Regions from separate parts of the Pantoea sp. nfd-35 genome, predicted to be linked through region 2. Evidence: predicted binding sites of a transcription regulator. Region 2 holds the regulator's gene; each other region holds the start of a gene.
What was found. Region 2 encodes ArgR, which controls arginine synthesis, uptake and breakdown. Its sites were predicted from a motif close to ANTGAATAAAAATACANT; they were not measured.
Positions count from the first base shown of each region.

Region 1: the regulator ArgR is predicted to act here: its motif matches at 1,388-1,405, upstream of argF (ornithine carbamoyltransferase).
Region 3: the regulator ArgR is predicted to act here: its motif matches at 1,930-1,947, upstream of argC (N-acetyl-gamma-glutamyl-phosphate reductase).

Region 1 covers NZ_CP122403.1:3,938,391-3,941,669, reverse strand. Annotated here, with positions in the region: gene pyrB (aspartate carbamoyltransferase) at 1-110, opposite strand, end outside; gene argF (ornithine carbamoyltransferase) at 356-1,363, opposite strand; gene rraB (ribonuclease E inhibitor RraB) at 1,527-1,949, shown strand; gene miaE (tRNA isopentenyl-2-thiomethyl-A-37 hydroxylase MiaE) at 2,006-2,767, shown strand; gene P9J57_RS18270 (GNAT family N-acetyltransferase) at 2,773-3,279, opposite strand, start outside.
Region 2 covers NZ_CP122403.1:519,352-522,630, forward strand. Annotated here, with positions in the region: gene P9J57_RS02490 (YdgH/BhsA/McbA-like domain containing protein) at 1-272, opposite strand, end outside; gene yhcN (peroxide/acid stress response protein YhcN) at 347-610, opposite strand; gene argR (transcriptional regulator ArgR) at 1,105-1,575, opposite strand; gene mdh (malate dehydrogenase) at 2,128-3,066, shown strand; gene mscM (miniconductance mechanosensitive channel MscM) at 3,114-3,279, opposite strand, start outside.
Region 3 covers NZ_CP122403.1:208,425-211,703, reverse strand. Annotated here, with positions in the region: gene P9J57_RS00975 (argininosuccinate synthase) at 1-5, opposite strand, end outside; gene argB (acetylglutamate kinase) at 30-806, opposite strand; gene argC (N-acetyl-gamma-glutamyl-phosphate reductase) at 821-1,825, opposite strand; gene argE (acetylornithine deacetylase) at 1,994-3,142, shown strand.

The DNA.
Region 1 (3,279 bases), 1.0 Mb from region 2:
GGCTGGGGATGTGCTTTAAGCTGCGCAGCGGTGTGCAGGACCAGCTCCAGCTCGTCGCGGCTGAGATCGTTAATTGAAATGATATGCTTGCGATATAGCGGGTTAGCCATAGCTCTCTCCTCTGCGGCGCGGCCGGATTGCGGACAAAAAAAAGCCCCTTAGAAAGGGGCTTTTTTAAGATCGTTTCGATGACGGAAAGAAACAGCGGTGCCGCCTGCGTTGAGGCGAGGTAGCGCGTCACATTGTGCACGATGCTGTTGCATGTTTCCTCCGGCAAATTGTGGCGCATTATACGCCATCAGGCATGCGCATCAAGGAAAAATCGCGCCACAGGTAAACGTTTGCGGCAGCCCGATTAGCGCTGTCCCAGCGTGGCCACCATCACCGCTTTAATGGTGTGCATCCGGTTTTCCGCCTGATCGAATACGATGCTGTGCGCCGACTCAAAGACGTCATTGCTGACCTCCATGCCATCCTGCAGGCCGTACTGTTCCGCCATCTGACGGCCCAGCGTGGTCTGATCGTCATGGAAGGCCGGTAAGCAGTGCAGGAATTTCACCTGCGGATTGCCGGTCAGCGCGAGCATCGCGTGATTGACCTGATAGTCGCGCAGCAGGGCAATACGTTCTTCCCACACTGCTTTGGCTTCACCCATGGAAACCCAGACATCGGTATAGATGAAATCGGCGCCTTTCACGCCCTCGGCAATATCTGCCGTCAGGGTGATTTTGCCGCCGGTCTGTTCGGCAACCTGACGGCACTGAGCCACCAGGTCGGCTTCCGGCCAGCAGCTTTGCGGCGCGACCATACGCAGATCTAAGCCAACCTGTGCCGCCGCTTCCAGCATGCTGTTACCCATATTGTTGCGAGCATCGCCCACGTACACCAGGGTCATCTCACTGAGCGGCTTGCCTGGCAGATGCTCCTGCATGGTCAGCAGATCGGCCAGCAGCTGCGTTGGGTGGAACTCGGTGGTCAGGCCATTCCACACCGGCACGCCAGCATGTTCCGCCAGGGTTTCGACCAGTGCCTGACCGTAACCCCGATACTGAATACCGTCATACATGCGGCCTAACACGCGCGCGGTGTCTTTCATCGACTCTTTATGGCCGATCTGGCTGCCGCTTGGGCCGAGGTAAGTGACGTTTGCCCCCTGATCGTAAGCGGCAACTTCGAAAGAGCATCGGGTACGGGTCGAGTCTTTTTCGAAGATGAGCGCGATGTTTTTGCCTTTCAGGTACTGGGTTTCACTGGCGGTTTTTTTTGCGCGTTTTAATTCGGCGGACAGGGTAAGCAAGTAGTCAATCTCAGCCGGGGTAAAATCCAGCAGCCTGAGGAAATGACGTTGATACAACTGACTCATACAGCACTCCGGTACGGGGTTTATAATGAATTAAAATTCAATTTAACCGTATGAATATGCATTTTCAACCCTGACGAGAATAATCTTTTCTGTTTTGTGTAGTGGCGCGACAGGCAGTATGGGAAAATAATCACTTATTGCCGAACTCAGAGAGGATATCGCCATGGCATTTGAAGCATTGTTGGAAGAGCAGCGTGAAGAGACGCGGCTGATCATCGAAGAACTGTTAGAGGATGGCAGCGATCCCGATGCGCTCTATACCATTGAGCACCATCTCTCCTGTAACAACTTCGACTCGCTGGAAAAAGCGGCGGTGGACGCCTTTAAACTGGGCTATGAAGTCACCGAGCCAGAAGAGCTGGAGCTGGAAGACGGCACTACCGTGATGTGTGTGGACATCCTCAGCGAAGGCGCGCTGAAAGCGGAGCTGATTGATGCCCAAGTGGAGCAGTTGGTGAACCTGGTAGCCAAATACAACGTCGACTATGACGGCTGGGGTACCTACTTCGAAGACCCGAACGCCCAGGATGACGACGAAGACGACGGCGAGGCTATCGACGAAGACGACAACGGCATTCGCCACTAATCAACACCGGCGGAGCCTGCTCCGCCTTTCCTGTTCTCCGGCCCTGTCTGACATCCATGAATTACGCACCTTTACTTGAACCGATACATCAGTTTTTGCTCTGCCGCACGCCTCAGTCCTGGATCCTTGAGGCGCGTAAACCGGAAAACCTGACCCTGCTGCTCACTGACCATCTGGTATGCGAACTGAAAGCGGCCCAGACCGCCGTGTGGCTGATCCGCAAATACGTTGCCGACAAACCCAGCGGTGACCGGATTCTGGCGTGGCTGAAGCCTTACGAGAATTTTATCTTCCGCGAGGACGGCGACAGCGATTTTATCAACGCCCATAAAAATCTGACCAAAGCCATTATTGTGCGTAACGAGCTTCCCTGGGCGGACGATCTGGTTGAGAAAATGGTGCTGCTGATTAAAGAAGAGCTGCATCACTTTTATCAGGTATGGGAAATTATGCAGGCGCGCGGGCTGGTCTATCAGAAAATCACCTCAAGCCGTTACGCCAAAGGCCTGCTGCGTGAAGTGACCACCCACGAACCCGATACGCTGGTGGATAAGCTGATTTGCGGTGCCTATATTGAAGCGCGTTCCTGCGAACGCTTTGCCAGCCTGTCGCCTTATCTGGATAGCGAATTAGAGAAGTTTTATATCTCGCTACTGCGTTCAGAAGCCCGGCATTACCAGGATTACCTGGCACTGGCCGCGCAGATCTCACCGAAAGACATTTCGGCGCGCGTGCGGGCGATTGGGGAAGCGGAGGCCAGGCTAATCAGTGAACCGGACACGGAGCTGCGCTTTCACAGCGGTGTTCCGGCGTTTTAAACGCATTACAGCGTTTTCAGCATCCTGAACTCGCAGTCACCATGTCCGGTACAGCCCAGCGCATGGTCGATGCGGGCAAAACCCAGCGATTCATAGAGCTTAATGGCGCGGGTTAAGCTGCCGGTGGTTTCCAGATAGCAGCGGCGAAAGCCCCGCTGACGCGCGTGCGCCATGGCTAAAAGCGCCAGTTCACGCGCCACGCCGAGGCCACGGATGCCCGGCAGGAAATACATCTTTTGCAGCTCACAGATATCCGGCGCACTGCAGGCGAGGGGGGCAATGCCGCCGCCGCCCATCACTTTTCCCTGATGTTCCACAATCCAGTAGGCGCTGTGCCCGGCGCTGTAAAGTTCATAAAGCTGGTCCAGGTTGGGATCGGCCACGGTATAGCCTTTGTCCGCCGTCAGGCCAAATTCCGCAGAAACGTCACGGATCACCCGGGCGATATGAGGATTGTCGTCGGCGACGATAGGACGCAGCAAGGGTTGCGGCTGAGTATCAGGGATCATAAC
Region 2 (3,279 bases):
TATTTATACAGTTCGGCGGTGACGTGGAAGGTATCGTCACGGTTGTTCTCAATCACGCGGTAATGGCCTGCACCTTGTGCATCCGCTTTCTCAGACAGTACCTGGCGGATGTTGGTCTGGTCGCCATTGATACCGCTTACGCTAATTGTTTGGTTTAGCGGCTGCAGATTCATGTCTTGCGCCTGCTGATTTGTGACCATGCTAGCGGCATTGGCACCAAAAGAGAGCAGTGAGGCCACGCCCAGCGCGGCAATCGTTAATTGGATTTTCATCATTCATTCTCCGGTAAGGATGTTTAACCAGCGGTCGCATTGGGACCGCTGGTTACCTGTCAGGTCCTGCGAGTTTATTTGTACAGCTCAGCCGTCGCGTGGTAGTTGCCGTCGTTATAGGCCTCAATAACACGGAAAGCTTTCGCGCCTTGTTGATCGGCTTTATCGCTCAGTTGCTGTCTGATATCGGATGGCGCGCCGGCCACACCGCTCACGCTTACCGTGCCAACAGGCTGCAGATTTTGTGCTTGTGAAGCAGAAATATAATCTGCTGCAGAAGCGCCGAATGACAGGGCAGATAAAATGCTCAAGGCAGCGATGGTAGATTTAGTTTTCATAAAAGATGTCCTCGTCCTGGTTGTTCTTCTTTTTTATTAGTGTGATTCACATCACGAAACTAAGTATAGGACTAATAACGGCAGAAATTAATACCTGCCTAATAATGTTTTGTTGATGCAATTTAACCATTTGGGATTTTTTAATAACTAAAAGTTATTAAAAATGGCTAAAATGCCACTACAGATGGGTAATTACGCATAAAAACAGTAAGATACGTTACTTTAACTTTTAGTGCGAAAAATCATGGTTGATCTGGCTGCTTATCTGTTTTGGTCTGGGTGATGACGCCAGTATTTGAATGTAAAGCAGTGTAAAATAGCGCGTAATGTTAAAGGTGGCAAAGGGTATGACCAATATTTTATGCGCTGAAAACGACGCGGCTAAAGAGTAATGCCTTGAAAAGTAACGTATCGGCTGAAAGAGAGCTGACAGAAGGAAGAGGGGGATAACGGGCAGAATAAACCGGCGATGTGCTGCCGGTTAGCGGGAACGACTATAGCTCTTGTTCAAACAGGACGAGGATAGCATCGTGAAGTTGTTTGACGGTAAAGGCGCGTGCCGGCGTGATAAAAATGGTGTCATCACCCGCAATCGTCCCCAGAATCCCCTCAGATTTACCCAGAGAATCCAGCAGGCGAGCGATCAGCTGCGCTGCGCCAGGGCTGGTATGGATCACGACCAGCGCATCATTGTAGTCAATATCCAGAACCAGATTCTTCAATGGACTGGTTGTTGTCGGCACGCCCAGCTCGGCAGGCAAACAGTACACCATCTCCATTTTGGCATTGCGGGTCCGCACCGCGCCAAACTTTGTCAGCATCCGGGAAACTTTGGACTGGTTGATGTTCTCAAAGCCGTCTTCCTGAAGCGCCTGAACAATTTCGCCCTGAGAACTGAATTTTTCTTCTTTTAATAAAGCCTTGAAGGCTTTGATCAGATCGTCTTGTTTCGATGGGTTTCGCATAATTTACCAGTAAATGTAAGAAAAACCGCGGAACAGACCGCAGCAAAGTCATTATTATGCATATAAATGAATTTTTATGCAATTGGTTGTTAATTGAACGGGGCGGTATCCATGGCGGGCGGCGATAATAGCAAAGAATTTACTCAGACCAAAACCCAGCTCACAGCCTGGAAAGGCAAAGGTTGCAAAGCTGTTATATTATTGATGAGGTAAGAAAATAAAAATTTACACTGCCGTTCTCTGTCTGCCGACGTCAAGGTTGTCGATTTCAGGTGATACCGGCCAACTCCCGCGCAACAGTTGGAGAGAAATCCCGTCACCGTCGTCGGCGCTTACCTGAGGTAGCCCTGACACGGCAAACAGGTTAGCTCGTTGTCTGCAACGCAGGATGAGGACGATATAGCGATGATAAGTAAGTTTTAAAATCCCGAGACTGCGGGCATTAGCGCGTAAAATAGTCTCGGATACCCGTCATCACCTGAGCAGTTGATTAAGGTCTGACACAGATGGAATTTCGGCTCTTCTCTGCCCCACCTTAATAAGGAGTTATGAATGAAAGTTGCCGTACTCGGTGCCGCTGGTGGCATAGGCCAGGCGCTAGCACTTCTACTCAAAACCCAGCTTCCCGCAGGTTCAGAACTTTCTCTCTACGACATCGCGCCCGTCACGCCTGGCGTCGCGGTCGATCTCAGCCACATTCCTACCGCAGTTAACGTTAAGGGTTTTAGTGGGGAAGATGCCACCCCGGCTTTAAAAGGTGCGGATGTCGTGCTCATCTCTGCTGGGGTAGCGCGTAAGCCTGGTATGGATCGGGCCGATTTGTTTAACGTCAATGCCGGCATCGTGCGTAATTTGATTGAGCAGGTTGCTACGACAGCGCCGAAAGCGTTAATTGGGGTGATCACCAATCCGGTTAACACGACGGTGGCGATTGCGGCCGAGGTCCTGAAGAAACACGGTGTTTATGACAAGAATCGACTGTTTGGCGTGACAACGCTGGACATTATTCGCGCCAATACCTTTGTCGCTGAGCTGAAAGGCAAACAGCCTGGCGAGGTGAACGTGCCCGTGGTGGGGGGACACTCAGGCGTCACTATTCTGCCATTACTGTCCCAGGTTGCGGGCGTCAGCTTTAGCGATCAGGAAGTGGCTGACCTCACCAAACGTATTCAAAACGCCGGTACAGAAGTGGTGGAAGCGAAAGCCGGTGGGGGGTCAGCAACGTTATCCATGGGGCAGGCCGCCGCCCGTTTCGGTTTATCGCTGGTACGTGCCTTAAACGGCGAAGCGAACGTTGTGGAGTGTGCCTACGTGGAAGGCGATGGCGAGCATGCCCGCTTCTTCTCTCAGCCCCTGCTGTTAGGTAAAAACGGCGTGGCGGAGCGTAAGCCTGTTGGTGCCCTTAGCCCGTTCGAACAGCAGGCGCTGGATGGCATGCTGGAAACACTGAAAAAAGATATCGCGCAGGGCGAAGCTTTTGTGAAGCAATAACCCCCGCAGCCCGAACAGGAAAGCGCCCGGTCAGACCGGGCGTTTTTTTATAATCCGCCTGATTTAAAAGTCCGCGTCGTCGACGCACCATTTCCGGCAGGCGTTTTTCTGCTTAAGGTTTCTACCCGCATCTGGAAGGGTGGGAAAGGCATTTCGATACCATGTTCTGCAAAGCCGTGCAGAATAAGCTGATGCAGTTCATGGCGAAGCGGC
Region 3 (3,279 bases), 310 kb from region 2:
TGCATTTCGTAATCCTTGAATCTGAGACGTTAAGCGAGAATCCGGGTGCCAATGGACACACCGTTAAAAAGGTCGGGCAGTTGCTCGGCATGACGCCAGCTGGCGATATCAACCGGGCGGCCCAGCGTGCGCGCAGCATCCAGCGCTGCGTTCACTTTCACAATCATGCCATCGGTGATGATGCCCTGCGCAATCAACTGTTCAGCTTTGTCAGCCGTCATCTCTGCAATGCGCTGGCCTTTGCCATCGAGAATGCCACTGACATCCGATAACAAGACTAAATCAGCACCCAGCGTTGATGCCAGCGCCGTGGCGGCCTGATCCGCATTGACGTTCATTAACTGGCCGTCATCGGTAATGCCAATTGAGCTGACAACAGGCATATAACCCGCCGCAAGCAATGTATTGACCAACGCGGGATTACCCGGCGTGGCGTGGCCCACATGACCGAGTGCTTCATCCAGCTGCGTGACATTAACCAGGCCTGCATCGCCCAGGCAAAGGCCTACCGCGTGAATGCCATATTTTTTCGCCCAGGCCAGCAGGGTTTTGTTCGCGGTACCCGCCAGTGCGCCGGTAATAATGTCGATCTGGTCGGCAGGCGTAACGCGTAAGCCGTTCTTTTTCTGCACCGGCAGCGCCAGTTTTTTCATCAGTTCATCGACCAGACAGCCGCCGCCGTGAACGACGATCAACGGGCGCTGATGCGCGGAGCGATAGGCCAGCAGCGCGTCAAATAAACGGGCCAGCGCTTCTTCGCTGTCTAACAGCACACCGCCCAGCTTGATAATCAATGGATTGGTCATGGTTTACTCGTCCGTTAAATCAGTGACTGCGTTTCAGGGAAACCGAAACGAATATTAAGGCACTGCACCGCCTGGGAGGCCGCGCCTTTGAGCAGGTTATCTTCTGCAGCCACCACAATCAGGTGTTCGCCCTGAACGGCGAACCCGATATCGCAGTAGGGTAGCCCGACAACCGCTTTCAGAGCCGGCACGCCCTGTTCGTACACGCGTACCAGCGGCTTATCGTGGTAGGCGTTATGAAAAGCTTCAGCAACATCATCACGGCTTACGCCGGCCTTCAGGCGGCAGGTAACGGTCGCCAGAATCCCACGCGGAAAACTGCCCAGGTGCGGGGTGAAAATCACCGGCGTTCCCAGGTGCGCCACAATCTCAGGATGATGACGATGATTAAAAATACCGTAAGGTTGCAGGCTGACTTCGCAGAAGCTGGTGCCGACATTCGCTTTGCGCCCCGCCCCACTCACGCCGCTGGTGGCGTTAATTACCGGCCACTGCGCGTCATTCAGCAAACCCGCATCTAACACGGGCTTCAACGCCAGCTGGGAGGCAGTGGGATAGCAGCCCGGTACGGCCACCAGCTGTGCTTCTTTAATTTTTTCCTGCTGGAACTCAGCAAGACCGTAAACGGCTTTATCCAGCCAGTCACCGTGCTGATGCGTAAAGCCATAAAACTGGGTGTAAAAATCGCCATCGTTGACGCGAAACGCGCCTGACAGATCGAACACCACACAACCGGCTTTTAGAAATTCAGGGGCCAGGTCATGGCTGACTTCGTGGGCGGTCGCCAGAAACACCACATCCACTTTGTCTGCCCATTCGGCGGCATCACTCAACGGCTGCAGCGGCAAATCCACCACGCCTTTCAGCTGTGGATGAAGATCGGACAGGCGCTTGCCCGCATCGGGACTTTGCGCAGATACCGCCAAAGCGGTTATGTTGATATGTGGATGGCGATTAAGGAAGGTGGCAAGCTCTACGCCAGCGTAACCACTGGCACCAACGATCAGCGTATTCAACATCAGGCTGTATACCTTTATTACAGTCACACGTTCCGGGTCGCGGCCTTGCCCCGTTGCCCACGATGTCGTTTGCAGCGATTTAAGGTTCACATGCACACGACGTTAATGTATTTTTATTCACTATTAATGCATGAATATTGATACATCCTAACTCAAGGACCGTCAACAGTGAAGACAAAATTACCGCCTTTTATCGAACTATACCGCCAGTTGATCGCTACGCCGTCAATCAGCGCAACCGATGCCGCACTCGATCAGAGCAATGAAACTTTAATCAATTTACTGGCTGGCTGGTTCCGCGACCTGGGTTTTGCTGTGGAAGTACAGCCCGTACCCGGAACACGTCATAAATTTAATATGCTGGCGCGCACCGGAAACGGCGCGGGCGGCCTGCTGCTTGCCGGGCATACCGATACCGTTCCGTTCGATGATGGTCGCTGGACTCGCGATCCCTTTACCCTGACCGAACATGACAACAAGCTGTACGGTCTGGGCACCGCCGATATGAAAGGCTTCTTTGCGTTTATTCTGGACACGCTACGTGATGTGGATGTGACAACCCTGAGTAAGCCGCTGTACATTTTGGCGACCGCCGATGAAGAAACCACGATGGCAGGTGCGAAATATTTTGCAGAGTCCACCCAGCTTCGCCCCGACTGCGCCATTATTGGCGAACCGACCTCGCTAAAGCCGGTGCGGGCGCACAAAGGCCATATATCTAATGCGATTCGCATTCAGGGACAATCGGGCCACTCCAGCGATCCCGGACGCGGCGTCAATGCCATTGAGCTAATGCATGAGTCGATTACCGAACTCATGCAGTTGCGTAACACACTCAAATCACGTTACCACCACGATGGCTTTGCCATCCCCTATCCGACCATGAACTTTGGTCATATTCACGGCGGCGATGCGGCAAACCGTATCTGTGCCTGCTGCGAATTGCATATGGATATCCGGCCCCTGCCGGGCCTTACGCTGAGCGATCTCGACGGGCTGCTAAATGAAGCACTGGCACCGGTAAGCGAACGCTGGCCGGGACGGATCACCATTGAAGAACTGCATCCACCGATTCCCGGCTACGAGTGCCCCGCTGATCATGAACTGGTTAAAGTGGTAGAAACGCTGCTGGGGATTCAGACGGAAGTGGTGAATTACTGCACTGAAGCACCTTTTATTCAGCAACTCTGCCCAACCCTGGTACTGGGCCCAGGATCGATCAATCAGGCGCACCAGCCAGACGAGTTTATCGATACCGCATTTATTAAGCCTACCCGTGCGCTGATAAGCCAGGTTGTGCAGCATTTCTGTCACTAATTATCATTAATCGGGGCATTTCACTGAATTAACAGCAAAATGCCCCGCCATTCTGCGGGATTTGATAATAAGAATAACTTATCCCGCTTCTCCCCTATCAAATTCCATGAATTTCCAGCAGTTAGCTGCATGTTTCC